One region of the Bradyrhizobium sp. CCGUVB23 genome, then DNA from elsewhere that is predicted to be linked to it. Evidence: predicted binding sites of a transcription regulator. Region 1 holds the regulator's gene; each other region holds the start of a gene.
What was found. Region 1 encodes PhoB, which activates phosphate uptake and scavenging genes when phosphate is short. Its sites were predicted from a motif close to TGTCATNNANCTGTCAT; they were not measured.

Region 1 (9,532 bases):
GCCGCAGGCCCTGCGGGAGCTTGAGGCGCAGCATTATCCTCGGCGCGCGCGGAAGGCGCGGCGAGCACACCGCATAGCAGGATCAGGCTCCGGAGAACCTTCGCCTTCATCAGCCCCCTCCCGCCAGATCGGCGTTGCCGACGGCGTTTTTGGTTTTCGAACCGCTCTTGTCAGCCACCTGCTTGTACCACGAAATCACCCAGGCCATGGCCCACATGATCAGGATTCCGCAGAGACTAATCAGCGCATGCATGCCCGGGCCACCGGACACCTCGGCCAGGATGAAATGGCCGGCAAAGGCCAGGAACACGCCGAGGCAGAAGATCTCCAGCGAATGCTGGCCGCAGAGGATCAACGGCCTCAGGAGAGGCGATTTCAGGCCCGGCCAGTCCCGCGGCAGGAAGCGCACGGTGAGCGCGGCCAGCGCCAGGAAATGCGTGAAGCGCAGCACGTCCAGATCGGTCTTGTCGATCGGATACATCCACTGCTCGATCCGCTTCGGCATGAAGTGGGAGAGCTGCGGCACGTACCAGGTCAACGTCACGTAGAACGCCGCGGCCAGATAGGCGATCGAGATCCACATCGTCACGGGTGATGCCAGGATCCGTGACATGCGCCGTGCACCTCCGAGCGCACACCAGGCACCGAACACGAACAGCAATTGCCAGGCCAGCGGGTTGAACGCCCAGAAGCCGTTCGGATAGGCCGAAAAATAGAGATCGAACTCCCAAGTCACCACGTAGAGCACGACCGACAGGCCGAGCGTGAGATCCGGCTTCCATTTCATCAGCCAGAGGATCAGCGGCAGCGCCAGCATCAACACGATGTAGAGCGGCAGCACGTCCATGTTGACGGGCCGGAAGCGCAGCAGCAGCGCCTGCACGATGGTGACGTCGGGCTGCTTGAGGAAATCCATGATGCCCATCTCTTCCGTGTAGAGCGGGTTCTCGAAGCTGGTCGCGACATAGGAGATTTCCGCGAGGAAGATCGTGAACAGGAAGACGTGGGCGACATAGATCTGCCAAACCCGACGCAGGATCCGCGCCGTGGCGATGACGACGCCTGAGTCCAGCATCGCGCGGCCGTAGACGAAGGCCGCGGTGTAGCCGGAGATGAAGATGAAGATCTCGGTGGCGTCGCTGAAGCCGTAGTTGCGGATGGTGAACCAGGTCAGCAGATTTGGCGGCAAGTGGTCGATGAAGATCAGCCACAACGCCAGCCCGCGGAAAAGGTCGAGGCGAAGCTCGCGCTCGCCGATGACGGGCAGCGTGATGGCGGGCGCCGCCGCGCGCGGCTTCGCCTCCACGGTGGACTTGGCATCCGCGGTTCCGGCGACCGGTGATCCCGTCACTTGGTCGGCAATGGTCATCGGGCCAAAACCCTTGCGCAAATCGCAGCGTTTGAGGAGTGTACCGGGCCGGTGGCCTGCTCGCAAAGCGATCGGATCACATTGGGGTGTAACTACGGTGCCAATTCGGGCGGCACGATGTCGCTGACGCCGCGAGCCACGATTGGTTCCCGGCAAGCTTTTCGTTATGATGGCAGCCATGTACCGTGCCGTGACCCGCCAGATCGAAGTGACCGTCGAGCCGAACTTTGTCCCGGAGCAGTCGTCGGCCGAGCGCTCGCGCTACTTCTGGTCCTACACCATCGTGATCACCAATTCCGGCGACGAGACCGTGCAGCTCAAGACGCGGCACTGGATCATCACCGACGCGACGGGGCGGCAGCAGGAGGTTAAAGGCGAAGGCGTGATCGGCGAGCAGCCAATCCTCGCGCCCGGCGAGCGCTACGAATACACCTCCGGCGTCCCGCTCTCGACCGCCTCGGGCTTCATGACCGGCCGCTACCAGATGGTCAACGAAAGCGGCGAGCGATTTGAGATCGACGTGCCGACGTTCTCGCTGGACAGCCCGGACGGCGGCAAGCGGGTGTTGAATTGAGGGGCGGCGAGCTGCGGTATCGCGACTGTAGCTGCCGTAGGGTGGGCAAAGCGAAGCGTGCCCACCATCTCTCCAATCATGCGACAGAAGTTGATGGGCACGCTTCGCTTTGCCCACCTACGATTTCCGAGCGCTTGGCTACGCGTTTTCCACGCCCGCCTCGTGCGGCGTGAATTGATACACCGAGCTGCAGAACTCGCAGGTCACGACGACCTTGTCGTCCTTGACCATCGCGGCACGATCATCCGGCGAAAAGCTCTTCAGCATCGCTGCCACCGCATCGCGCGAGCAGGAACATTCCGCCTTCAGACCGTGCGGCTTGAACACGCGCACGCCGCGCTCGTGGAAGAGGCGGTACAACAGCCGCTCGCCGGAGAGATCGGGATCGATCAGCTCGACGTCCTCGGCCGTGCCGATCAGCGAGCGCGCCTCGACCCAGGCATCGTCCTCGGCGACGGTATGCGGCGTGGTGCCTTCGGGCGCGTCACCGGGATGCAGGTCGGCCTGTCGCGCGCGCTCCGGCGCCTTCGGCAAGAACTGCATCAAGAGACCACCGGCGCGCCAGCGGTGCTTGCCGCCGTCGCTCGAGCGCCATTCCTCGCCGACGGCGAGGCGCACCTGGGTCGGGATCTGCTCCGAGCGCAGGAAGTACTCATGCGCGGCGTCTTCCAGGCTGCCGCCGTCGAGCGCGACGAGGCCCTGGTAGCGGCTCATATCCGCGCCCTGGTCGATGGTCATGGCGAGATGGCCGCGACCGAGCAGCGAGCCGGAGTCCTTCGCCTCGCCGAGCCGCGAGGCGTCGTAGCGGGCATAGGCGCGCAGGCGGTCGGGTGCCTTGAAGTCGACCACCAGGAATGACACCGGGCCGTCAGTCTGCGCCTGAAGAATGAAGCGACCTTCGAATTTCACCGCCGAGCCGAGCAGCGTCGTCAGCACGATGGCCTCGCCAAGCAGCTTGCCGACCGGCGCGGGATAATCGTGCTTGGTGAGGATATCGTCGAGCGTGGGCCCGAGCCGGGTCAAGCGCCCGCGCACGTCGAGCGCATCGACCTCGAAGGGCAGCACGGCATCGTCGACGGGAACGGAAGACGGCGCGCGAACCGGGCTTTCGGGCCCGGCTTTGATGTCAGGGGATTGGGAGACCATGGCGCTCTATCTGGGGTCGGAGGAGGTGAAATGGAAGGGGTGACGAGACGCTCCGTTTCGGATGCAGAATGGATCGTACACAGCACACCATATTCGGTGTCGTCCCCGATCTGCGCTCCGCTTCGCTGCGCTTGTCCGGGACGACGACCAACGTTAGGGCGAAAGCAGCGCCACGCCGCCATCGCCACGGCACTGTCGTCCGCCAGGACGACGATCCAAACCTACTTCACCGCGTCAAAGCACCAGGCCAAAATGCCCTTCTGCGCGTGCAGGCGGTTTTCGGCCTCGTCGAACACGACGGATTGCGGGCCGTCGATCACCTCGTCGGTAACCTCCTCGCCGCGATGGGCGGGCAGGCAGTGCATGAACAGCGCATCGGGCTTGGCGAGCGACATCAGCTTGGCGTTCACTTGGTAGGGCTTGAGCACGTTGTGGCGGCGCTCGCCTTCCTTGTCGCCCATCGAGACCCAGGTATCGGTGACGACGCAATCGGCGCCGCGCACCGCGGCTTCCGGATCGGTACCCAGCATGATCGGAGCGCCCGTCGCCTTCACCCAGTCGCGCATCGCCTTTTTCGGCGCGAGCTCCGGCGGGGTCGCGACATTGAGGTTGAACTTGAAGCGCTCGGCGGCATGCGCCCAGGAGGCGAGAACGTTGTTGTCGTCGCCGGTCCAGGCCACCGTCTTTCCTTCGATCGGCCCCCGATGCTCCTCATAGGTCATGAGGTCGGCCATCACCTGGCAGGGATGCGAACGCCGCGTCAGCCCGTTGATGACGGGCACGGTCGCATTCGCCGCGAGCTCGAGCAGCGCATCGTGATTGAGGATGCGGATCATGATGGCATCGACATAGCGCGACAGCACGCGCGCGGTGTCGGCGATGGTCTCGCCGCGGCCGAGCTGCATCTCGGCGCCGGTGAGCATGATGGGCTCGCCGCCGAGCTGGCGCATGGCGACATCGAACGACACCCGCGTCCGCGTCGACGGACGCTCGAAGATCATCGCCAGCGTCTTGCCTTCGAGCGGCTTGACCGGCTGATGCGCCTTCTGCTTCGCCTTCATGGCGGAGGAAGCGGCGAGCATGCTCTTGAGCTCCGCCAGCGGCAGCTCGTTGATGTCCAGGAAGTGCTTGGGCGTCTTGCTCATCAGCCTGCCGCCCGTGCCTTGAGATTCGATTCAATCGCCGTGCAGGCGCGCTCGAGCCGCGCGACCCCCTCCTCGATCTCCACCTCGGTGACGATCAAAGGCGGCAGGAAGCGCACCACATTGTCGCCGGCGCCGACGGTGAGCAGCTTTTCGTTGCGCAGCGCCGTGGCGAGATCGCCGGAGGGCACGACGGCCTTGAGGCCGATCAAAAGCCCCTCGCCGCGCACCTCGCTGACGACATCGGGATGGCGGTCGATCACGGAGGCCAGCTTCTGCTTGAGCAGCAGCGACATCTTCTGCACGTGATCGAAGAAACCGGGCTTGAGCATGACGTCGAGCACGGCGTTCGCCGCGGACACGGCGAGCGGATTGCCGCCGAAGGTCGAGCCGTGCGAGCCGGGCGTCATGCCTGAGGCGGCTTCGGCGGTCGCAAGGCACGCGCCGATCGGAAAGCCGCCGCCGAGTGCCTTCGCAAGCGACATCACGTCGGGAGTCACGCCGAGACGGCGATGGGCAAAGAGATCGCCGGTGCGGCCCATGCCGGTCTGCACCTCGTCGAAGGCAAGCAGAAGACCATGCTCGTCGCAGAGCTGGCGCAGCGCGCGATAGAAGGCGGGAGGAGCCGAGCGTACGCCGCCCTCGCCCTGGATCGGCTCGATCAGGATGCCTGCAGTCTGTGGGCCGATCGCCTTCTTGACGGCTTCGAGGTCGCCATGCGGCACCTGGTCAAAGCCGTCGAGCTGCGGGCCGAAACCTTCGAGATATTTTGCCGAGCCGGTCGCCGCGAGCGTTGCCAGCGTGCGGCCATGGAAGGCGCCCTCGAAAGTGATCATGCGGTAGCGCTCGGGATGGCCCTTGGAGGCGTGATAGCGGCGCACCACTTTGATTACGCATTCCATCGCCTCGGCGCCGGAATTGCAGAAGAACACGAAGTCCGCAAAGCTCTCGTTGCAGAGCCTGACTGCCAGCTTCTCGCCGTCCGGGCTCTGGAACAGGTTCGACATGTGCCAGAGCTTCGTGGCCTGCTCCTGCAAGGCCTTGACCAAAGCGGGATGTGCATGGCCCAGCGCATTCACGGCGACACCCGAGGTGAAATCGAGATAGCGCTCGCCATTGGTCGCGACCAGCCAGCAGCCTTCGCCGCGCTCGAAGCCGAGCTCGGCCCTGGCGAAAACGGGAAGCAAATGCGTCGCGGCGCTTTTGGTCATGACGGTCACTTGAATGTTGAGGCTGGCTCACGAGACTGCCTTGCGCAGCGCATCGTTGACCTGCCCGGAAAACGAAACGTGCCGCCTTTTAAGGGCGGCACGTGTCACCATTTTATGCTTGGAAAAACCGCTGTCAATGCCGCCAGAAGGCCCTGCAAGGCGTGCGGCCGTAGTCTTGCGGTGGCATTTTTGAGTTCTTTTAGCGACGGAACATGTGGACGCGGAGCCGCAGACTCTTGCGCGGGAGTCACGCCATATTGTAGCGTTTCCCCTGTCAGATACGACATCTCGTGCAGCAGTTCTGATCCTCTTAGTCCTCATGTACCGGCGTAGCGTTCAGGTGCGTTTTCGCGCCCGGCGAGCCTTAAGGGATTCTGGCGGCACGGGTTTTTCGAGGCTTAGACATCGCCACGCGGCCCCAAGGGATTGGCAGGCGCGCGGCGAGGGGAAGGGTGCAATGACGGTTTTGACCTGGTCCGACGATCGCGTCGAGCAATTGAAAAAGCTCTGGGAAGCCGGGCTTTCGGCCAGCCAGATCGCTGCCGAACTCGGGAATGTGACCCGCAACGCCGTAATCGGCAAGGTGCACCGGCTGGGCCTGTCCGGCCGCGCCAAGAGCCCGTCCTCGGCGGCTCCCCGGCCGCGCAAGGCGCGCCCGGCGCAGCACATGATGCGGGTGAGCCGCCCGATCTCGCGCGGCAACACCGCCCTCGCCCAGGCCTTCGAGGTCGAGGTCGAGCCCGATCCGATCACCTATGACAATGTCGTTCCGATGAGCCAGCGCCTGTCGCTGCTCGAGCTCAACGAGGCGACCTGCCACTGGCCGGTCGGCGATCCCTCGAGCCCGGATTTCTTCTTCTGCGGCGGCAAGTCGCTCTCGGGCCTGCCCTATTGCGCACAGCACTCGCGCGTCGCCTACCAGCCGGCCGCCGACCGCCGCCGCGCACCGGCCAAGCCCGGCACGCGCTGAGTTCAGCCACAAACGACAACGTCCCGGTGCAAGGCCGGGACGCTTGATCGAGAAACGTCAGCGCGCCATCCGGCGCGCTTTTTTACGTCTGCTCCGCCTTCGCGAAACGATCATCCAGCGCGTAGCCGGCGCCACGGACGGTGCGGATCGGGTCCTGCTCGCGACCGAGATTGAGCAGCTTGCGCAGGCGGCCGATGTGGACGTCGACGGTGCGCTCGTCGATATAGATGTCGCGGCCCCAGACGCTGTCGAGCAGCTGCTCGCGCGAGAACACCCGGCCGGGATGCTCCAGGAAGAACTCCAGGAGGCGATATTCGGTCGGGCCGAGGTCGATCGGCCGACCGGAGCGCGCCACGCGGCGCTTCTCGCGGTCGAGCTCGATGTCGCCAAAGGCGAGTATGGTCGCGAGCCGCTCGGGGCTTGCACGCCGGAGCAGGCCTTTCACGCGCGCGAGCAATTCGGGCACCGAGAACGGCTTGACGATGTAGTCGTCGGCGCCGGTCGCAAGCCCGCGCACCCGCTCGCTCTCCTCACCGCGCGCGGTGAGCATGATGATCGGCAGCTGCTTGGTCTCGGGCCTGGCGCGAAGCCTGCGGCACAGCTCGATGCCGGACAGTCCCGGCAGCATCCAGTCGAGCACGATCAGGTCGGGAATGTGCTCCTTGAGGCGGGTGTCGGCGTCGTCGCCGCGCATCACCGTCTCGACATCGTAGCCGTCGCCTTCGAGGTTGTAGCGCAACAGCTCGGTCAGCGCTTCCTCGTCCTCAACAACCAGAATGCGTGCGCCCATGGCGTCGTCGCTCCTTAAGTGTTCGGCACGGTCGTGGCGAAGGTCGTCATATCGCCCTTCGGCCGCTTGTCCGCGATGGCCTGACCTTCGATCATGTAGAAGACGGTCTCGGCGATGTTGGTCGCATGGTCGCCAATCCGCTCGATGTTCTTGGCGCAGAACATCAAATGGATGCAGAACGAGATGTTGCGCGGATCCTCCATCATGTAGGTGAGGAGCTCGCGGAACAGCGAGGTGCAGATCGCGTCGACCTCCTCGTCGCCCTTCCACACCATCATCGCCGCCGGCAGGTCATGCGCGGCATAGGCGTCCAGCACCGACTTGACCTGCTGCTGCACGAGGTCGGTCATGTGTTCCAGGCCGCGGAACAGCTTCAGCGGATGGAAATCGGTTTCCAGCGCGGCGACGCGCTTGCCCATGTTCTTGGCGAGGTCGCCGATCCGCTCCAGATCGGTCGCAACGCGCATGGCGCCGACGATCTCGCGCAGGTCGACCGCCATCGGCTGCCGGCGCGCGATCGTGAGCACGGCGCGCTCCTCGATCTTCTTCTGGAGCGCGTCGATCTCGGCGTCGGTCGCCACCACGCGCTGGCCGAGAGCGACGTCACGGCGGATCAGCGCATCGACGGAATCGACGATCATGCGCTCGGCAAGGCCGCCCATCTCCGCAACGAGCCGCGTGAGCTCCTGGAGGTCGGTGTCGAAGGCCTTTGCGGTATGTTCAGAAGCCATTTCCTGTCTCCTCAGCCGAAGCGGCCGGTGATGTAGTCCTGGGTGCGCCGGTCGCTGGGCGACGTGAAGATCTTGCTGGTCTCGTCGAACTCGATCAACTCGCCAAGATACATGAAGGCGGTCTTGTCGGAGACGCGCGCCGCCTGCTGCATGTTGTGGGTGACGATCGCGATCGTGTAGTTCTCTGCGAGCTCCTGGATAAGCTCCTCGACCTTGGCGGTCGAGATCGGATCGAGCGCCGAGCAGGGCTCGTCGAACAGGATCACCTCAGGACGCACCGCAACGGTGCGGGCGATACAGAGACGCTGCTGCTGGCCGCCGGAGAGCGACAGGCCGGAGGCGTTGAGCTTGTCCTTGACCTCGTTCCACAGCGCGCCGCCGCGCAGCGCCTTCTCGACCCGGTCGTCCATCTCGGACTTGGAGATCTTCTCATAGAGGCGGATGCCGAAGGCGATGTTCTCGTAGATCGTCATCGGGAACGGCGTCGGCTTCTGGAACACCATGCCGACGCGAGCGCGCAGCAGATTGAGGTCGAGCTTGGTGTCGAGGATGTTGGTCTGGTCGAGCATGAGCTGACCGGTGGCGCGCTGGCCCGGATAGAGATCGTACATCCGGTTGAAGATGCGCAGCAGGGTCGACTTGCCGCAGCCCGACGGACCGATGAACGCCGTAACGCGGTTGGTGCCGAGCGTCAGGTTGATGTTCTTCAGCGCGTGGTGCTCGCCGTAATAGAAATTGAGGTTGCGCACCGTCACCTTGGCCGGAGCCTCAGGCAGCGTCGGCGACGCCTGACGTCCGGTGGAACTTACGGAAACGGACAGATCGCTCATTTTGCAGTCCTCTCGGCGCCAAGAATGCGCGCGCCAATGTTCAGGGCAAGCACGGTCAGGGTGATCAGCAGCGCCCCGCTCCAGGCCAGCTGCTTCCAGTAGGCGTAGGGGCTCTGCACGAAATTGTTGATGGTGACCGGCAGATTCGCCATCGTCTTGTTCAGGCTGAGGCTGAAGAACTGGTTCGACAAGGCGGTGAACAGCAGCGGCGCGGTCTCACCGGCAACGCGGGCGGTCGCGAGCAGCACACCGGTGATGAGGCCGGAGCGCGCCGCGCGGTAGGCGATCCGCTTGATCACCAGCGAGCGCGGCAGGCCGAGCGCGGAGGCCGCTTCGCGCAGCGCGTTCGGCACCAGCAGCAGCATGTCCTCGGTCGTGCGCAGCACCACCGGGATCACGATGACGGCCAGCGCGAGGGAGCCGGCGATCGCGGAGAAGCCGCGCATCGGCACCACCACCGCGCCATAGATGAACAGGCCGATGATGATCGAGGGCGCGCTGAGCAGGATGTCGTTGATGAAGCGGATCACCGAGGTCAGCTTGTCGTTGCGGCCGTACTCGGCGAGATAGGTGCCGGCGAACAGGCCGAGCGGCGCGCCGATGCCGACGCCGATCACGGTCATGATGATCGAACCGATGATGGCATTGCGCAGGCCGCCTTCGGTCGAGCCCGGAGGCGGAGTGTCCGCGACGAAGAGCTGAAGGTTCAGACCGGTGAGGCCGTTGTAGAGCAGCGTGATCAGGATCAGCGCGAGCCAGGTCACACCGA
Region 2 (9,532 bases), 500 kb from region 1:
GATGCGCCCCGCGTCCGGCGCCTCGAAACCGGCCAGCATGCGCAATAGCGTGGTCTTGCCGCAGCCGGAGGGACCGAGCAGCGCAAAGAACTCGCCGGCCCCGATGTCGAGCGACACGCCGTCGACCGCGCGGAACGCGCCGAAATTCTTCACCACGCCGTCAATGCGCAGCAGCGGCCGACCCGTCGCTGGATGCGCGCCCGGCCTGGCCGCGTCGGCCGCCTTGATCCCCTCGAGTTCGTCAGCCATGTTCCCTGCGGGCCCCAATGCAGCCGCACGCTAGCGGCGGAAGGCCCCCGGCTCAACCGGTTCGATGCCGATCATTCACACCGCATTCGCCATGAACGCAGCCAGTGCGTCGTGATCGGCGGGCGGCATGGTCAGTCCGAGCTTGGAGCGGCGCCACAGGACGTCGTCGGGGAAGCGGGCCCATTCGGTTTGCATGAGGTAGCGCACCTCGGCTCCCGTCAGTTCGGGACCGAAAGCCGGCCCCAGCTCGGCACGACTCGTCGCCTCCCCCAGCACGGCCGACAGCCGCGAACCATAGGCACCCACCAGGCGTTGCGCCTGCGCCTCGGAGAGAAAGCGCCAGCGGTCGCGCGCGGCGTCGACTTCCGCCTCGAAGCTCTGCCAGGGAAAGTCCCCGCCCGGAAGCGCCACCGCCGCCGTCCAGGGCCGCGACATCGGATAGAACGGCGTCAGCCTGGTCACGGCCCGCTCGGCGCGCCACCGCGCGGTCGTGACGTCGCCGCCGAACATCGTGATCAGCGGCGCCTTGCGCCGCCGCGCATCGAATGCGAGCGCACCATCACGCCGGCGCCCGGGGGCAGGCGCCAGATTGACGCCCGACATCGTCCGCACCACATCGACCGGCACGACAGGCTCGCGAAAATAGCGACTGGCGGCCTCGCAGAGATAGCTCACATCAGCGGCCGGCATGGCGACGATCGCCGGATCGCCCCTGAAGTCATGCGTCACGGTGCCGATCAGGGTGAAATCACGCTCGAACGGGCTTGCGAAGATCAGGCGGCCATCGCTGTTCTGGAAGACGTAGACATTGTCGGGTTCGAACAGCCGCGGCACGACGATCTGGCTGATCTGCACGACTGCGCCCGCGCGCGGTGGCGGCTGTCGGAGCACGGTCTCGGCGACGCTCACGCTCCATCCGCCGCTGGTGTTCGCGAGCGCGCGGGTCGTGATGACCCTGCGGTGGCCGCGATCGACGACGGCGAGCCGCCAGATATCGGCGCGATCGGCCCGCACGCAGCGCGCGCCGGTGCGGATCACTGCGCCGCGCTCCGCCGCGTCCAGCGCGGTCAAGACAACGAGCCTGGAATCATCGACGACGCAATCCGAATATTCAAAGGCGGTGCCGAACGGCCGCCTCAACGCGTTGCCGACCGGATGATGCGTGATGTCGATGGTCGAGGACGGCGGCAGGCCGCCGCGCCCTGCAAGGCGGTCGTAGAGCAGGAGACCGGTGCGCAGCAACCAGGGTGGACGTTCCTCGGAATGCGCAGGGATGACGAAGCGCATCGGACGAACCAGATGCGGGGCGATCGCGAGCCACACCTTGCGCTCGGCCAGCGCCCGGCGCACGCGACGGAAGCCGCGACGCTCCAGCACCGAGAGATCGCCGTGGATCAAATGCGGCGTCGCCGACGAGGCCGCGCCACCGAGATCGCCCTGCTCCAACAGAATGACGCGAAGGCCGCGCCCGGCGGCGTCGCGCGCGATGCTGACGCCGTTCAGGCCACCGCCGATGATCGCGAGGTCGTAATCCGCCATGAAGCCGTCGTGAACGAACGAAGCGAGGACTTCGCCATCACTAGCGCATGATCCGGAAAAGTGTGTAGCAGTTTTTCCTCGCGACAAACGCGGAACGCGTTTGCGCGGAGATCATGCACAAACAGATGGCCAGAGCGCGACCCGCGCACTAGCCGGTCTTGAGCGCAAGCTCCATCGTCTCGGCGCGGCCGATGAGGCGGCCATATTGCCCGATCGGCAAGGGCTTGCCGAGCAGATAGCCCTGCACGCCGTCGCAGCCCTCCTTGGCGAGGAAGGCGAGCTGCTCGATCGTCTCGACGCCTTCGGCGATGATCGACATTTCCAGGCCATGACCGAGATCGATCACGGCACGCACGATCGCTGCCGATTGCGGATTACGGCCGAGATTGATCACGAAGGCGCGGTCGATCTTGATCTTGTCGAACGGGAACGCCTGGAGATAGCTCAGCGAGGAATAGCCGCTGCCGAAATCGTCCATCGAGATGCGCACACCCAGCGCCTTCAGGCGGCGCAGCAACGCGAGGCCGCGATCGAAATCCTCGATCAGCACGCCCTCGGTGATTTCGAGCTCGAGCCGGCCGGGTGAAAGCCCGGTCTCCAGCAAGATCGAGTGAACGAGGCCGACCACGTCGCCATGGGCAAACTGCGCCGGCGAGAGGTTGACCGCGACCTGGAGCGGCTTGGCCCAGGAGGCCGCCTCGCGGCAGGCCTGGCGCAGGATCCATTCGCCCATCTCGACGATCAGACCGCTCTCCTCCGCGATCGGAATGAACTCGGCCGGCGAGACCTGGCCGCGGACCGGGTGCTGCCAGCGCGCCAGCGCCTCGAAGCCGATGATCTCGCTCTCGGCGACGGTGTGGCCGGCGACGCCCTGCGGCTGGAACGCGAGCGAGAGCTCGCCGTTCTTGATCGCCTTCGACAGGTCCTGGTGCAGCACGCGGCGGTCGCGGATCTGCTGGTCCATCTCGGGCTGGTAGAGGCTGATCGTGCCGCGCGACTTCTGCTTGGCGCGGAACAGCGCTGCGCCGGCATTGGCGAGCAGCGAGGCGGCGTCCGCGCCGTTGTGCGGGAAGACCGATATGCCGGTGGTGACCCCGGCGCGCACCGCGCGGCCGTCGATCTGGAATTCCTGGGATAGGGCTTCACCAAGCTGGCGGGCCAGCGCGAGGCCCGTGTCGGGCTGCTTGCCATCGATGATGAGGCCGAATTCGTCGCCGGACAGCCGCGCGACCACACCACCACGGGCGGCGTCCTGGAGCCGCTGGGCGACCTCGACGAGGAGCTTGTCGCCGAGCGCATGGCCGAAGACGTCGTTGACCTCCTTCAGCCCGTCGAGGTCGACGCAGAGCACGGCGAACTCCTCACTGGTGCCCTCGCAGGCCTCGATCATCTGCGTCAGCGCCTGGAGGAAGGCGGCGCGATTGGGCAGGTCGGTCAGGCCGTCGTGATAGGCCATGTGCGCCATGCGCGACTCGGTCTGGCGGCGATCGGTGACGTCCTCGTGGGTCTTGATCAGATATTCCGGCTCGCCAGCATCGTTGAGCACGGTGGCGCGGCGGGTGAGGAACAGCCGCAAGCCATCCTTGGTCGAGATAGGATGCTCTTCGGTGATCATTCCCCGCTTCCTGATCGCGGCCTCGTCGCGCGCGATGATCAGCTTGGCCTCTTTGGCATTGAAGATATCGGCGGCGGTCAGTCCCGTGGCTTCCTCGCGCTTGCGGTTGAGGATGGTTTCGGCGCTGCGATTGGCGAGCAGATAACGGCCATCGTTGACCTGCTCCACGATCAGCGCCACCGGGATATTGTCGACCACGAGTTCGAGGAATTTCTTGGTGCTCTCCAGCTCCCGCGACAACGAGCGTCGATCGGTAACGTCTTCGAACACCAGCAGCAGAAATTCCGGCTGATTCTTCTCGTTTCGAACCACGATCCGGATCGAGGCAACCATGCGCCCCCCCGAGCCGCGCTCGACCTCGAACTGGTTGCGGAACTGCCCGTCGGGCGCATCGAGCGCCGCCCGATCGGCCGCCTCGATGCTGGCAGCCGAGGCAGGTGCAAACAGCTCTCGCGCGTTCTTGCCGACGACATGGTCCCGCGAGAAACCCCAGAACCGCTCATAGGCGCTGTTCGCGAAGATATAGCGGCCGTCCTCGATGGTCTTGGCGGCCACGCAGGCTGGCACGTTGTTCAGCACCGTTTCCAGAAACTGCTTGGTGGACGCAAGCTGCCGCGACAGGGTGCGCTGCTCGCTGACGTCGAGATGCGTCGCAACCGAGCCGCCATTCGGCAGCACGAAATATTTCGCCAGAATGGCGCGCCCGTCGGGCAGCTCGGTGATCAGGCCGTTCGAGCTGGCGGCCTTCTCGTAGTACTCGTCGTCGGTCACGCCGAGCACGCCGCGCTCACGACGCAGCCTGAGGATGTCGGCCCTGGTCATGTCGGTCCAGAGATCCGCCCGCGCCAGCCCATAGATCTCGAGATAGCGGTCGTTGCAGAAGATGATCCGCGCTTGCGCGTCGGTCATTACGACGCCCTGGTTCAGATTGTTCAGCGCGGACGAGACGAAGGCATTGCGCCTGAGCTGCGTGCGCCTTACCCGTCGCAACGCCGAGTGGATCCACAGCACGATGGCCGCCAGGAACGAGCACACCGCGATGCCGCCAAGCAGCGCCTCCCAGACCAGATTGGGATCGAGCCTGCCCAGGTAGCTCTGCGGGGCGAAATTGTCGGACAGCGCAAAGGCGCGCGCGGGCGCAACCGTGCAGGCCAGGCATGCCAGGGCCTGCACAGGCGTCAGAAACGCGCCGCTCGCGTGCCAGTTCTTGTCAGCCATCAGCCACCCGCGATTTCAACTCGGGATTGTCTGGCCTCACGGGTTGGGATCGGGTAAACGCCTGTCAGCACGACAGAAAAATGTGGCGCCAGATACGGCAATTGCCCTGACATGATAAATTCTTCCTTAATGGAGAGCCGCCTTGGGTGCGGTTTCTTAAGCCTCTCGTTGAGCCCCTTGTTGAACTCCTTGGCCCCGCCACTCACGGACCTGCCGTCCCACCATGGATAGAGTTGACTGCGTCGTCATCGGAGCGGGCGTGGTCGGGCTCGCGGTCGCCCGAAAGCTCGCCCAGGCCGGGCGCGAGGTGATCGTGCTCGAAGCGGCGGAGGCCATCGGCACCGTCACCTCCTCGCGCAACAGCGAGGTGATCCATGCCGGGATCTACTACCGGGCCGGGAGCTGGATGGCGCGGCTGTGCGTCAGCGGCAAGCATGCGCTCTACCGCTACTGCGCCGAGCGCAACATTCCGCACAAAAATTGCGGCAAGCTGATCGTCGCGACCAATCCGAAAGAGACCGAGAAGCTGCAATCGATCAAGGCACATGCCGAGCCCAATGGCGTGCTCGATATGCAGATGCTCGCAGGCGACGCCGCGCGCGCGCTGGAGCCGGCGCTCGCCTGCGATGCCGCGTTGCTCTCGCCCTCGACCGGCATCATCGACAGCCACGCCTACATGCTCTCGCTGCGCGGCGAGGCCGAAGCGGCGGGAGCCGCGTTCGCGTTTCACACGCCGCTGATCCGCGCCAAGGCGTCAGGCGGCGTCGTCGAAATCGATGCCGGCGGCGAGGCGCCGATGACGCTGCAATGCAGCCTGCTGGTCAACGCGGCAGGTCTTTCAGCGACGACGGTGGCGCGCAACATCGATGGCATGCCGCTCGACCGGATTCCGCCGATCTATCTCGCCAAGGGCAACTATTTCAGCTGCAGCACCAAGGCGCCGTTCTCACGGCTGATCTATCCCGTGCCCGAGCCCGGCGGACTCGGCGTGCACCTGACGCTGGACATGGCAGGCCAGGCGCGCTTCGGTCCCGACGTGGAGTGGATCGAAACGATCGACTATGCCGTCGACCCCGCACGCGCGGAGCGATTCTATCCGGCAATCCGCAAATACTGGCCGGACCTGCCTGATGGCGCGTTGATGCCGAGCTATTCGGGCATACGGCCGAAGATCGTCCCGCCGGCGGTGGCCATGCAGGATTTCCTGATGCAGGGCCCGCGCGATCACGGCGTGGATGGCGTGATCAATCTCTTCGGGATCGAGTCGCCCGGCCTGACGTCATCGCTCGCGATCGCCGACCACGTCGCCGAGCTCGCAAACATATAGCGCATGATCCAGACCCGGAGGGCCGCGTTAGCGTGAAGCGGTTTTCCCTCGCGACAAACGCGGAACACGTTTGCGCGGAGATCATGCTCAAACAACAACCTGAAGCGCGCTGACGATTCATCGCGCTTTAACCATCGCACGAAACTAATCGCACGAGGCTTCGCACCTCGACGCAGGGATGAGCGCAACAGCTCTCATCCCTGCGTGAAGGGGGCGAGATCAGGCTTACATGTGTACGGGGGTTGCTAGTGGAGCGTGTCGTCGGCGCCGTGCCTCAACCGCTCGATCTGGTCCTTGACCATCAACTTCCGGCGCTTCAACTCAACAATTTGCAGGTCGTCTGTTGAAAGGTGCACGAGAGCTTCGTGCAATTCGTTTTCGAGAAGTTTGTGCTTCCGCTCCAATTCAACAAGATGTGCCTGAATTGTCATTCGAAACCTCCTCGGTAGGGTTGAACCTCAGGATTCGATCCGGACGAAGAAGTGTACATCACCGATTCGTTCTGTCGATAAGTATCCGTAGTCCCACTGTCATTTTTGAAAATTCATATGTAATGAACAGTGAGTAAGGAACCACCGCAGGAATCATCCATGATTTCAATGCGCCTGCGCGCTGGCGGCGCGATCCACCGAAATATCTTTGCGAGAGACCGTTGATAGGGGACCCAGATCGCTTGCGATCACGTCGCGCAAGGACGATACTTTCCACAGGCCTTCCACAGGCTTTCGCAACCTCATCGGGTTTTCCGGCTACCGCACATCATGACCAATGAACACGAGCGCGAACTCGAAGCCGAGCTCGCCCGGTTGCAGCAGGAACACCGAGATCTCGATGCGGCGATCGATGCATTGCATCAATCGCCCGCCCCCGACCTGTTGCGGTTACAGCGTCTGAAGAAACGCAAGCTGTTGTTGCGCGACCGTATCGCCTTCATCGAAGACCAGATCACGCCCGACATCATCGCCTGATCCCAGCCGGTGCGCCCGATGCGTTTTCCGCGCATCGGATTCCACTTGACTCAAAAAGAACAAAAGAAGAACATTCGAGCCTCAACCAGCTTCCGGGGAAATGCCATGTCCGCAGCCGCCTTCGACAACAGCCATTATGAACAAGCCTGCGATCAGGCGATCGCGATGTGTGACGGCAATCTGCGCAGCACCATCAAGGCGCTGATCATGGCCAACGAATATCTAGAAGCGGAGCTCGAGGAATTGCAGGCGGCAATTTCGGCCGGCTGCATTCCCGAGACGTCGCGCAACAAGATGCGGAGCACCTCCAGCGCCGCGTAGCCAACGAGCACTCGGAGCCGACCATGTCCGATGTCACCTACTATGTCGCACTGCCTTTCCTCACCGACGAAGATGGATCGCCGGTCGCGGGCGCCGCGGAGGAATGTCAGACCTCGGCCGCCGCGCTGCGGCGCGCCGAGATCCTGGCGCACGGCGCCGGCCATATCGGCGCGATCGCGTTCAGCCGCAGCGGCGATCCCATGACTGGCGAGTTCGGCGACGCCAAGCTGCTGCGCAAGTTCGGCAACGTGCCGGAAGACCTCAGCGCGCTTTGAAGCGCAATCGCTTTACGTTCGATCGCTGCCACACAAAAGGTGCGCTCCCTCTCCCGCTTGCGGGGGAGGGCTGGGGTGGGGGTGTCTCCGCAATCGATACTCCCAACGTAGAGAGAGCCCCCACCCGGCGCTTCGCGCCGACCTCCCCCGCAAGCGGGAGAGTTGAGCGAGCCTGTGGCCCAATCGATCCAACCCCTAACTACTGATCAATCTGATCCGCGGCTCATGCCGCCGCTGGGCCTTGCGCACATACATGGCCGCGTCGGCTTCCTCCAGCGCGCGGCCTGCCTCGGCGTGAGATCCAAGCAGCGCGACGCCGGCGGAGGCACCCGCATTCACGCGCTGGTCGCGAAAGACAAAGGACAAATCGTCGATCGCCTGCTCGAAAGCTGCGGCCTTGGCCCTGGCATCGGTCTCGCTGAGGTTCCACAACAGCAGCGCAAACTCGTCGCCGCCGAGGCGGCCGACCACGTCGGAGGCGCGGACCTGCCGCGTCAGCGTGCCGGCGATCGCCTTGAGCACCTCGTCGCCGGCAGCGTGACCGAAGGAGTCGTTGATGGGCTTCAGGCGGTCGACGTCGAGCACGATCAGCGCGCCACGGGCGGCGTAGCGCGTCATGTAGGCAATCGCACGGTGCAGCTCACGCTCGAAGCCGCGCCGGTTCGGGATGCCGAGCAGAAAGTCCGTGTCGGCGGCAGCCTCCAGCTCGTCGATGCGCCGCTGGGCCTGGGCGAGCCTGGTGCGCAGGTTGCGGATGATCGCCTTGGCGTTCTTGGCCTCTCCGGTGGTCACAGCGGGCTGGCCCGCCGACCGGGCCGCGCGCCTGGCCGCGGGTTTGGCTCGGCTCCCGCTGCTTTTCCGGGCCTTTTTTGCCTTCGCAGCGATCGCCCTTTTTGGTTTCTTCATGGGCGTCCTGCTCAATGAAGGCTTGCGGGGATTCACCAAGACAGGATAGTGCATTCCCTTCTCCTTGCCACCGCCTTGCGAGCCGCCGGCCGGAACCGATAATCTGGCCTATGTTTCTGTATTCCCGAGCACAATTGACGTCATGACCGCGCCGATCGCCATCATCATGGGAAGCCAGTCGGATTGGGACACGATGCGGCATGCCGCCGATACGCTCACAGCGCTCGGCGTCGCCTGCGAAAGCCGCATCGTCTCGGCCCACCGCACCCCGGACCGGCTGTTCACCTTTGCCAAGGGCGCCAAGGCCGAAGGCTTCAAGGTCATCATCGCCGGCGCCGGCGGTGCTGCGCATCTGCCCGGCATGACGGCGGCGCTGACGGAACTGCCGGTGTTCGGCGTTCCCGTCGAATCCAAGGCGCTGAGGGGCGTCGACTCGCTCCACTCGATCGTGCAGATGCCCGCCGGCATCCCGGTCGGCACGCTCGCCATCGGCAAGGCGGGCGCAATCAACGCTGCGCTGCTGGCCGCCGCCGTGCTGGCCCTATCCGATCCGGCCCTCTCAGACCGCCTTGTGGCCTGGCGCAAAGCGCAGACCGACGCCGTGGGCGAGCGCCCGGAGGACAAGGCGTGACTGGCACCAAACGGGTGAAGCTGAAGCCCGGCGACACCATCGGAATCCTCGGCGGCGGACAATTGGGACGGATGCTTGCGATGGCCGCGGCGCGGCTCGGCTTGCGCTGCCAGGTGTTTTCGCCCGACCCGGACTCACCGGCCTTCGACGTCGTGCTCAACGCGACCTGCGCGGAATATGCCGACGTCGAGGCGCTTGAGCTGTTCGCGAACGACGTCGACGTCATCACCTACGAGTTCGAGAACGTGCCGGCCGCGGCCGCGCTGGTGCTGGACGCGCGCCGCCCCGTGCTACCCAACCGCAAGATCCTCGAGACCACCCAGGACCGGCTGGCCGAGAAGGAATTCATCACCCGGCTCGGGATCGGCACCGCTGCCTATGCCGACGTCACCTCGGTCGCATCGTTGCGCGAGGCAATCGTCAGGATCGGGCTTCCGGCCGTGCTGAAGACGCGCCGCTTCGGCTATGACGGCAAGGGCCAGG
Region 3 (9,532 bases), 380 kb from region 1:
GATGGCTACGGCGAGATAGGACGTCACGATGAAGGAGGCGTAGGGGCCGAGCGACATGTTATGCGGCCCCAAATTCTTTTGACGCGTTTTCTTCACGCGAACCGGCGCCCACCTCGCTCGAAAACGCCATGCGGCTCGCCTGCATCATTTGCAGGGAGCGGACGCGGCGGCGCAAGATCTCGTTGCGCATCGCCGCCAGATGCAGCGTGACGAACAAGAGCGTGAACGCGACCGCCATCACCAGCAGCGGAATCAGGAACGATTTGTCGAGCGTCGAGCCGCCCATGCGCATCACCGAGGCCGGCTGGTGCAGCGTGTTCCACCAGTCGACCGAGAACTTGATGATCGGCAGGTTGATCGCGCCGACCAGCGTCAGCACCGCCGCGGCACGCGCCGCACGCGAGGGATCTTCCACCGCGCGCCACAGTGCCATCAGGCCGAGATACATCAGGAACAGGATGAGCACCGAGGTCAGCCGCGCGTCCCATTCCCAATAGGTGCCCCACATCGGCCGGCCCCACAGCGAGCCGGTGAGCAGCGCGAGGAAAGTGAAGGCGGCGCCGATGGGAGCGGCCGCTTTCGCGGCGACGTCGGCGAGCGGATGCCGCCACACCAGCGTGCCGAGCGAGGCCACGCTCATGACGCCCCAGACGAACATCGACAGCCAGGCATTGGGCACGTGGATGAACATGATCTTCACGGTGGCGCCCTGCTGATAGTCGTCGGGCGCCAGCGCCGACTGATAGAGGCCAAGCGCCAGCAGGATCACGGTCGCCCCCGCAAGCCACGGCAGCACGCGCGCCGTCAGCGCAAGGAACCGCGAGGGGTTGGCGAGGTCGATCAGCGTCATGGTCACCTGATAATCATGGCAAGGGGCCGCAGGCAATCAGCACGAAAGTGCGAACCGAAAGTTGATCGGGGTCAAGATCAGTCCAGTCCGTGCCGGAGGCTTGCGGCGGCCGCGAAGGGGCCGATCACCAGGCTGACGAGCGACAGCGCGCACAGGATCGAGAACGGCGCGCCGAACGACATTGGTCCGACGATCACGGCCTGGGAGGCCGCGACGCCGAAGATCAGCACCGGAATCGACAGCGGCAGCACCAGAACCGCCATCAGCAGCCCGCCGCGATGCAGCGTCACCGCCAGCGCCGCGCCGATCATGCCGGTGAAGGTCAGGGCCGGCGTTCCCGCCAGCAGGGTGAGGGCCACCGCGCCGGTTGCGACCATGTCGAGATTGAGCAGGAGGCCGAGCACGGGGGTTGCGACGATCAGCGGCAGGCCGGCGGCCAGCCAATGCGCCAGTGCCTTGGCGGCGCAGGCCAGTTCCAGCGGCGTCCGGCTCATCGTGATCAGGTCGAGCGAGCCGTCCTCGTGGTCGGCCATGAAGAGACGGTCGAGGGTGAGCAGGCTCGCCAGCAGCGCCCCCAGCCACAGGATCGCCGGTCCCAGCCGCGACAACAGCGCCAGATCCGGCCCCACCGCGAACGGCATCAGCACCACCACGGTCAGGAAGAACAGCACCCCAATGAGCGCTCCGCCGCCGACCCGCAGGGCAATCCGGACATCGCGACGAATAAGGGCGGAGAGGGCGGTCATGGGGCGCCTCTTGTTGCGCAACGGACATCGCGATCGCGCCGCCCGGCCGGTGCGCTCCCTCCCCCCTTGCGGGGGAGGGTGGGGGAGGGGGGTAGCCCCGAGGAAGGTGCTCGTCGGCGGCGAAGCGCCAGCAACAGAGCGCCTGCCTCCCCAGCGCTCGACCCGATAGGCCGTGCCGTGTGGCACCCCCCTTCCTGACCCTCCCCCGAAAGGGGGGAGGGAACGGAGAGGATGGAGCCTGGGCTCGAAGAAAGCCGAGAGCGCGGGGGACCAGAGCAGGAAAGCTGAGGCTGGTCGAACTTCACGCCACACCCCCGATCCGCAGCTCCCGCGCCTCGATCCCCAGCGGCATGTGGGTGGCGGCGATGATCATTCCTCCGCGTTCCAGGTGCTCCCGCATCAAGGCGCAAAACATGTCCTGGCCGGCGGCGTCGAGCGCGGTGGTCGGCTCGTCCAGCAGCCAGACCGGGCGGCGGACCGTCAGCAGGCGGGCGAGCGAGAGGCGGCGGCGTTGGCCGGCGGAGAGGAACGCGGCCGGCAGATGGGCGGCGTGGTCGAGGCTGACGGTCGACAGGCTCTCGGCCCCGTCGAAGCGCTCGCCACCGAGAAAATCAGCCCAGAAAGCGAGGTTTTCCGCCACGCTCAGTGCCGGCTTCATCGCGTCGCGATGGCCGAGATAATGACATTGTTCGGCGAGCGTCAGCTCGGCATCGCCGCCGGAAAGCTCGATCTTGCCCCCGGCCGGAACCAGCAGCCCCGCGATCAGCCGCAGCAGCGAGGTCTTGCCGGAGCCATTGCGCCCCACAACCGCCAGCGCCTCGCCGGAGGCGGCCACGAAATCGAGGCCGGCAAACACCTCGCGGCCGCCCCGCACGCATCTGATGCCACGCCCTGAGAGCTGCATGTCGCTTCTGGTCGACCCCGTCACCGCCGGCCCTCAAGAAAACTTGGGGTAGCGCAGCAGAATTTGAGGCTCCCGGATTGCTGCGGCACGATCGTCCTTGTGGCGGTGCGGTTAGAAAGCTTCTATAAGCCCGGAACTTGATGCAGCACTCCACTCGCTCCTGCAAGCGACCCCAGCCGGATTCGCTGACGGTGTTAAAGTACCCTCTGCCGGGTATAACTAACAATTGGGATTTCCTACATGACCTCGCTCGACAGCTTCAAATGCAAAAAGACCCTCAAGGTCGGCGCCAAGACCTATGTCTATTACAGCCTGCCGACCGCGGAGAAGAATGGTCTGAAGGGGATTTCAAAGCTGCCTTATTCGATGAAGGTGCTGCTCGAGAACCTGCTGCGCAACGAGGACGGCCGCTCGGTCAAGAAGGAGGACATCGTCGCGGTGTCCAAATGGCTGCGCAAGAAGTCGCTGGAGCATGAGATCGCCTTCCGTCCGGCCCGCGTCCTGATGCAGGATTTCACCGGCGTGCCGGCCGTGGTCGACCTCGCCGCGATGCGCAACGCGATGCAGAAGCTCGGCGGCGATGCCGAGAAGATCAATCCGCTGGTGCCCGTCGATCTCGTCATCGACCACTCCGTGATCGTGAACTTCTTCGGCGACAACAAGGCTTTCGCCAAGAACGTCACCGAGGAATACAAGCAGAATCAGGAGCGCTACGAATTCCTGAAGTGGGGCCAGAAGGCCTTCTCGAACTTCTCCGTCGTGCCGCCCGGCACCGGCATCTGCCACCAGGTCAATCTCGAATATCTGGCGCAGACCGTCTGGACCAAGAAGGAGAAGATGACGGTCGGCAAGAAGACCGGCACGTTCGAGGTCGCCTATCCCGACTCGCTCGTCGGCACCGATTCCCACACCACCATGGTCAACGGTCTCGCCGTGCTCGGCTGGGGCGTCGGCGGCATCGAGGCGGAAGCCTGCATGCTTGGCCAGCCGCTGTCGATGCTGCTGCCGAACGTGGTCGGCTTCAAGCTCAAGGGTCAGCTCAAGGAAGGCGTCACCGCGACCGACCTCGTGCTGACGGTCACGCAGATGCTCCGCAAGCTTGGCGTCGTCGGCAAGTTCGTCGAGTTCTTCGGTCCCGGCCTCGATAACCTCTCGGTCGCCGACAAGGCGACGATCGGCAACATGGCGCCCGAATATGGCGCGACCTGCGGCTTCTTCCCGGTCGATGCCGCCGCGATCGATTACCTCAAGACCTCCGGCCGCGCCGCGCCGCGCGTCGCGCTGGTGCAGGCCTATGCCAAGGCGCAGGGCCTGTTCCGCACTGCCAAGTCGGCGGACCCGGTGTTCACGGAGACGCTGACGCTCGATCTCGGCGACGTCGTCCCCTCGATGGCCGGTCCGAAGCGTCCCGAAGGTCGCATCGCGCTCCCCTCCGTGTCGGAAGGCTTCTCGCTGGCGATGGCCAACGAGTACAAGAAGGGCGATGACGCCGAGAAGCGCTACGCGGTCGAGGGCAAGAACTTCGAACTCGGCCATGGCGACGTCGTGATCGCGGCGATCACCTCCTGCACCAACACCTCCAATCCGAGCGTGCTGATCGGCGCGGGCCTGCTGGCGCGCAATGCCGCCAAGAAGGGCCTGAAGGCCAAGCCCTGGGTGAAGACCTCGCTCGCGCCGGGCAGCCAGGTCGTCGCCGAATATCTCGCCAATTCCGGGCTGCAGGCCGATCTCGACAAGGTCGGCTTCAACCTGGTCGGCTTCGGCTGCACCACCTGCATCGGCAATTCCGGTCCGCTGCCGGAGGAGATCTCGAAGTCGATCAACGATAACGGTATCGTCGCCGCCGCCGTGCTTTCCGGCAACCGCAACTTCGAAGGCCGCGTCTCGCCGGACGTGCAGGCGAACTATCTGGCTTCGCCGCCGCTCGTCGTCGCCCACGCGCTCGCGGGCAGCGTGACGAAGAACCTCGCCACCGAGCCGCTCGGCGAGGGCAAGGACGGCAAGCCGGTGTACCTGAAGGACATCTGGCCGACGACCAAGGAGATCAACGCCTTCATGAAGAAGTTCGTGACTGCGTCGATCTTCAAGAAGAAGTATGCCGACGTGTTCAAGGGCGACACCAACTGGCGCAAGATCAAGACCGTCGAGAGCGAGACCTATCGCTGGAACATGAGCTCGACCTATGTGCAGAACCCGCCCTATTTCGAAGGCATGAAGAAGGAGCCGGAGCCGGTCACCGACATCGTCGAGGCGCGCATCCTCGCCATGTTCGGCGACAAGATCACCACCGACCACATTTCGCCGGCCGGTTCGATCAAGCTCACCTCGCCCGCGGGCAAATATCTCAGCGAGCACCAGGTGCGTCCCGCCGACTTCAACCAGTACGGCACGCGGCGCGGCAACCATGAAGTGATGATGCGCGGCACCTTCGCCAACATCCGCATCAAGAACTTCATGCTCAAGGGCGCCGACGGCAACATTCCCGAGGGCGGTCTCACCAAGCACTGGCCCGACGGCGAGCAGATGTCGATCTACGACGCCGCGATGAAGTATCAGCAGGAGAACGTGCCGCTGGTGGTGTTCGCCGGCGCCGAATACGGCAACGGCTCCTCGCGCGACTGGGCGGCGAAGGGCACGCGTCTGCTCGGCGTTCGCGCGGTGGTCTGCCAGAGCTTCGAGCGCATCCATCGCTCCAACCTGGTCGGCATGGGCGTGCTGCCGCTCACCTTCGAGGAGGGCACTTCCTGGCAGTCGCTTGGGCTGAAGGGCGACGAGAAGGTCACCCTGCGCGGCCTCGTCGGCGACCTCAAGCCGCGCCAGAAGCTGACCGCAGAGATCGTGTCGGCCGACGGCTCGCTGCAGCGCGTTTCGCTGCTCTGCCGCATCGATACGCTGGACGAGCTCGACTACTATCGCAACGGCGGTATCCTGCACTATGTGCTGCGCAAACTCGCGGCGTAAGCGCGGATTTGTGAACGATGGCTCACTGCGAAGTGAGTAGAACGTTAAGCGAAGGCGGCCTATCAAGGGCCGCCTTTGTTCGTTTGCGGTATGTTCCAGATGGGCTCGTCCAGCGAAAGGTTTTCGTCTCGGACGATGCGGGACGCACTGCGCGCGCAAGACTTATCCGTAAGACTACGGTGACCAACCGGCGAGAAGATTTCCCCTCGACATCAGCTAAGGTGTGCGGCGTTCAACATGACTATGATGGCCTCTAATCTGATTTCGCGATGGTCCGGTGCGATCTGGTCAGGTGCGATCTGGCCAAGTGCACTTGGCGTCTGCGCAATCATCGCGGTCGTCCGTCCCGCCCACGCCGATCCCCGCGCCGTCGTCGAGCTCTTCACCTCGCAAGGCTGCTCGTCCTGTCCGCCCGCCGACAAGATCATCGGCGAGCTCTCCAACGATCCCTCGATCATCGCGCTGAGCATGCCGATCGACTACTGGGACTATCTCGGCTGGAAGGACACGCTGGCGGACTCGCGCTTCTCGGCGCGGCAGCGCGCCTATTCGCGGATGCGCGGCGACCGCGAGGTCTACACGCCGCAGGTCGTGGTCAACGGCTCGGAGCATGTCATCGGCAGCGACCGCGCCGGCATCGAGAGCGCGATCGCAAAGACCGCCAAGGGCGACAACGTGATGAGCGTGCCGGTGTCGATGTCGCTCGCAGGCAAGCAGCTCAATGTCTCGGTGGCCGCGAGCAAGGAGGCGGCGGTGTCGCATGGCGAGGTCTGGATCTGCTCGATCACCAAGGCGGTGCCGATCTCGATCAGCCGCGGCGAAAATCGCGGGCAGCAGATCACTTACCACAACGTGGTGCGCAACCTGCTGAAGGTCGGCGACTGGAACGGTACTCCGGAAAGCTGGACCGTGCCGCTGGAGAACCTCACGCGCGAGGGCGTCGATGGCGCGGTAGTCTATGTCCAGGACGGCAGCCGCGAGAAGCCGGGCCCGATGCTGGGCGCGGCGTACACGTCGCTGCATTGATTGCCGACTAAAGTCTCTCGTCCCTACCACGTATCCGCTCTTGATCCTCATGGTGAGGAGGCGCGTAGCGCCGTCTCGAACCATGTAGGCCCACGCTGAGGCAACTCGGCCTCGATCCTTCGAGACGCTTGCTGCGTAAGCTCCTCAGGATGAGGGGAGAAAATCTTTGGCGAGGAGAGAAAGTGCGTCGGCAGAAATGCCCCCACACAACAAAAAAGGACCAACTCGCGTTGGTCCTCCTTCGTGCGAACAGGCCCGATCCCGACGACCCCGGGGGGCTGGGGGCTGAGGAATCCGGAACCGAAAGGACCGGGCCAACGCACACGAATCTTTTCGCAGTGCAGGGCGGCAGGCGCTAGGCGGAAAAGCGGCGAGACTATGATTCCTGCTAACGATCCCGTGACGGTATGTCGCGAGGGAGTTCCACAGCCAGGAGGTGTGTTTGCGGTGCGATGTGCAGCCGGGCGGTTGGGGCGCCCCTTGCGGCCGACAGCGGTTGGCGCAATCATGCAACTGTCATGATCCGCGGACGGGAACGGTTTCGCGACCGCCGGTCATGCGTCAACGCGACAGGAGGCGCTGCCCATGGGTCTGATGTCGGAGGATGCCGATCCGAGCGAGCAGCGCGCAGTGGCGCGTAGCGCCGCTGCGAGTTCCCAACCGAGCCGGGTGACGTTCAACCGGCTCGAATTGCATCGCATCCTCAACCTCTATGGCCGCATGGTCGCCGACGGCGAGTGGCGGGACTATGCCATCGACTTCCTGAAAGACCGCGCCGTATTCTCGGTCTATCGCCGCGCCTCCGAAGTGCCGCTTTACCGTATCGAGAAAGATCCGCGGCTCGCGCGCAAGCAGGGCATGTACAGCGTGATCTCGGCGACCGGCCTGATCCTGCGCCGCGGCCATGAGCTCGAGCGCGTGCTGCTGGTGATCGATCGGAAGCTGGCGGTGGTGTAGCCGCACAAACGGTGCCGTAGGGTGGGCAAAGGCGCACCGCGCCGTGCCCACCATCTTTCCGGGATTGAAATAGAAGTGGTGGGCACGCTTCCGCTTTGCCCACCCTACGACAGCTGAAGCCCCTCGGCGTTGAATGCTTGCTACGACGGCTATCTATCCGTCGGCACCGTGCGCCCGCCTTCACCGAGGTCGCGCTGCATCATCACCGTATCCAGCCAGCGGCCGAACTTCAGGCCGACATTGGGGTGCGTGCCGATCATGTTGAAGCCGGCGCTGGTGTGCACGGCGATCGAGCCGGCATTGGCGGAGTCGCCGATCACGGCGATCATCTGGCGGAAGCCGCGCGCCTCGCATTCGACGATCAGCCGCTGCAACAGCGCCGAGCCGATGCCGCGGCGATGGAACGACGGCTCGAGATAGATCGAGTTCTCGACCGTGAAGCGATAGGCCGGCCGCGGCCGGTAGGCGCCGGCATAGGCGTAGCCGGCAATGCGGCCATCGAGCACGGCGACGAAATAGGGGTAGCCGCCATCCGTCAGCGCCGTGTAGCGGCGCGTCATCTCGGCGAGGTCGGGCGGTTCGAGTTCGAAGGTCGCCGTGCCGCGGCGCACGGCGTGCTCGTAGATGGCGGTAATGGCGGGAAGGTCGGCCTCGGTTGTGGGCCTGATTTCAGGTGCGGACATGGGGGCGAGATTAGAAGCTTCGTCCGGCGGCGGAAAGAGGCATTGGCGCTTCCACATAGTCATTGCGAGCGCAGCGAAGCAATCCAGAAGTGCATCCATGGAGGGACTCTGGATTGCTTCGTCGCTGCGCTCCTCGCAATGACGGTGCTTGTGGGAACGCCAACCTCACAAACAAAAACCCCGGCCTTGCGGCCGGGGCTCGTGTCATTCTCTCGGATCAGAACCTAGTCGCGCTGGCCGAGCAGCTGCAGCAGCAGCGTGAACAGGTTGATGAAGTTCAAATACAGCGACAGCGCACCGGTGATCGCCGCGCGTTCGGCAATGTCACCGCCGGCCGAGGCGTAGCCGTAGATGTAGTCGTTCTTCAGCCGCTGGGTATCCCAGGCGGTGAGGCCAGCGAACACCAGCACGCCGCCCACCGACACGATGAACTGCAGCGCCGAGCTCGCCAGGAACAGATTGACGAGGCTTGCGATGATGATGCCGATCAGGCCCATGAACAGGAACGATCCCATCCCGGTCATGTCACGCTTGGTGGTGTAGCCGTAGAGGCTCAGCGCGCCGAAGGTGGCCGCGGTGATGAAGAAGACCCGCACGATCGAGGTGTGCGTGAACACCAGGAAGATCGAGGATAGCGAGATGCCCATCAGCGCCGAGAACACCCAGAACAGGATCTGGGCGGTCGAGGGGGCCAGGCGGTTGATGCCGGCCGAGATCACGAACACCATGGCGAGCGGCGCCAGGATGAACAGCCATTTCAGCGGGCTCACGAACATCGCGTAGCCGAACGGCGTCAGGAACTGGCTGCCGATCTTGGCGGCGGCCCCCGAGGGGTCGCTGGTCACGGCCGCCATGTAGACACCGAGTGCGGCGAGGCCGGTGATGGCCAGGCCGATGCTCATGTAATTGTAGATGCGCAGCATGTATGCGCGCAGGCCGGCATCGACCGTCGCGGCGTCGACACGCCCGGCGGCCCTGCCGAAAGGAGAAGCGTAGTTGCGGTCTAGGTCCGACATGGTCGAATTCCCATTGGTTGGCCGGCCGGCACAAGGGCTGATGCCGCCCGGGTCGTCAAAATTCTATCCCGGATACCGTTGCCTGCCGACATTAATTTTGGCTAACAATCGGGGATCCGGACCCACTCGACATGTGGGAAACTAACACATTTGCTGCAAGCGTCCACGCGCGGCCGAATGTCGCCATGGACGCGCAATCTGACGCGCGGGCGTGGTTAACCCGGAAAATCCGGGAGATTGGGGTTGCCGCGCCGCCGCCCGCTTCAATTTGTCACAAATTCCGCAACACGGTGGCGGGCTTTTGGTTCAACGCCAGCAGCGTGCCGGCGAGCCCAAGCCCGACCGTGACGACGAGCGCGGAGACGACCACGCCGGCCGCGCTGCCGGCC

Region 2: the regulator PhoB is predicted to act here: its motif matches at 6,466-6,482, upstream of NLN62_RS12770 (YdcH family protein).
Region 3: the regulator PhoB is predicted to act here: its motif matches at 6,991-7,007, upstream of NLN62_RS16795 (DUF2794 domain-containing protein).

What each region holds. Positions count from the first base shown of each region.
Region 1 covers NZ_JANADQ010000001.1:3,304,561-3,314,092, forward strand. Annotated here, with positions in the region: gene NLN62_RS15095 (SGNH/GDSL hydrolase family protein) at 1-110, opposite strand, end outside; gene NLN62_RS15100 (OpgC domain-containing protein) at 110-1,369, opposite strand; gene apaG (Co2+/Mg2+ efflux protein ApaG) at 1,548-1,943, shown strand; gene NLN62_RS15110 (Hsp33 family molecular chaperone) at 2,082-3,089, opposite strand; gene argF (ornithine carbamoyltransferase) at 3,311-4,234, opposite strand; gene NLN62_RS15120 (aspartate aminotransferase family protein) at 4,234-5,442, opposite strand; gene NLN62_RS15125 (GcrA family cell cycle regulator) at 5,900-6,412, shown strand; gene phoB (phosphate regulon transcriptional regulator PhoB) at 6,495-7,202, opposite strand; gene phoU (phosphate signaling complex protein PhoU) at 7,217-7,933, opposite strand; gene pstB (phosphate ABC transporter ATP-binding protein PstB) at 7,945-8,763, opposite strand; gene pstA (phosphate ABC transporter permease PstA) at 8,760-9,532, opposite strand, start outside.
Region 2 covers NZ_JANADQ010000001.1:2,802,133-2,811,664, forward strand. Annotated here, with positions in the region: gene NLN62_RS12750 (ABC transporter ATP-binding protein) at 1-249, opposite strand, end outside; gene NLN62_RS12755 (glycerol-3-phosphate dehydrogenase) at 325-1,788, opposite strand; gene NLN62_RS12760 (EAL domain-containing protein) at 1,937-4,621, opposite strand; gene NLN62_RS12765 (NAD(P)/FAD-dependent oxidoreductase) at 4,845-5,948, shown strand; gene NLN62_RS12770 (YdcH family protein) at 6,194-6,379, opposite strand; gene NLN62_RS12775 (YdcH family protein) at 6,710-6,916, shown strand; gene NLN62_RS12780 (hypothetical protein) at 7,022-7,237, shown strand; gene NLN62_RS12785 (hypothetical protein) at 7,261-7,512, shown strand; gene NLN62_RS12790 (GGDEF domain-containing protein) at 7,708-8,418, opposite strand; gene purE (5-(carboxyamino)imidazole ribonucleotide mutase) at 8,561-9,049, shown strand; gene NLN62_RS12800 (5-(carboxyamino)imidazole ribonucleotide synthase) at 9,046-9,532, shown strand, end outside.
Region 3 covers NZ_JANADQ010000001.1:3,687,831-3,697,362, reverse strand. Annotated here, with positions in the region: gene ccmD (heme exporter protein CcmD) at 1-57, opposite strand, end outside; gene NLN62_RS16820 (heme ABC transporter permease) at 59-850, opposite strand; gene ccmB (heme exporter protein CcmB) at 928-1,596, opposite strand; gene ccmA (heme ABC exporter ATP-binding protein CcmA) at 1,898-2,500, opposite strand; gene acnA (aconitate hydratase AcnA) at 2,741-5,461, shown strand; gene NLN62_RS16800 (thioredoxin family protein) at 5,699-6,487, shown strand; gene NLN62_RS16795 (DUF2794 domain-containing protein) at 7,073-7,444, shown strand; gene NLN62_RS16790 (GNAT family N-acetyltransferase) at 7,594-8,127, opposite strand; gene NLN62_RS16785 (Bax inhibitor-1/YccA family protein) at 8,352-9,143, opposite strand; gene NLN62_RS16780 (ABC transporter permease) at 9,415-9,532, opposite strand, start outside.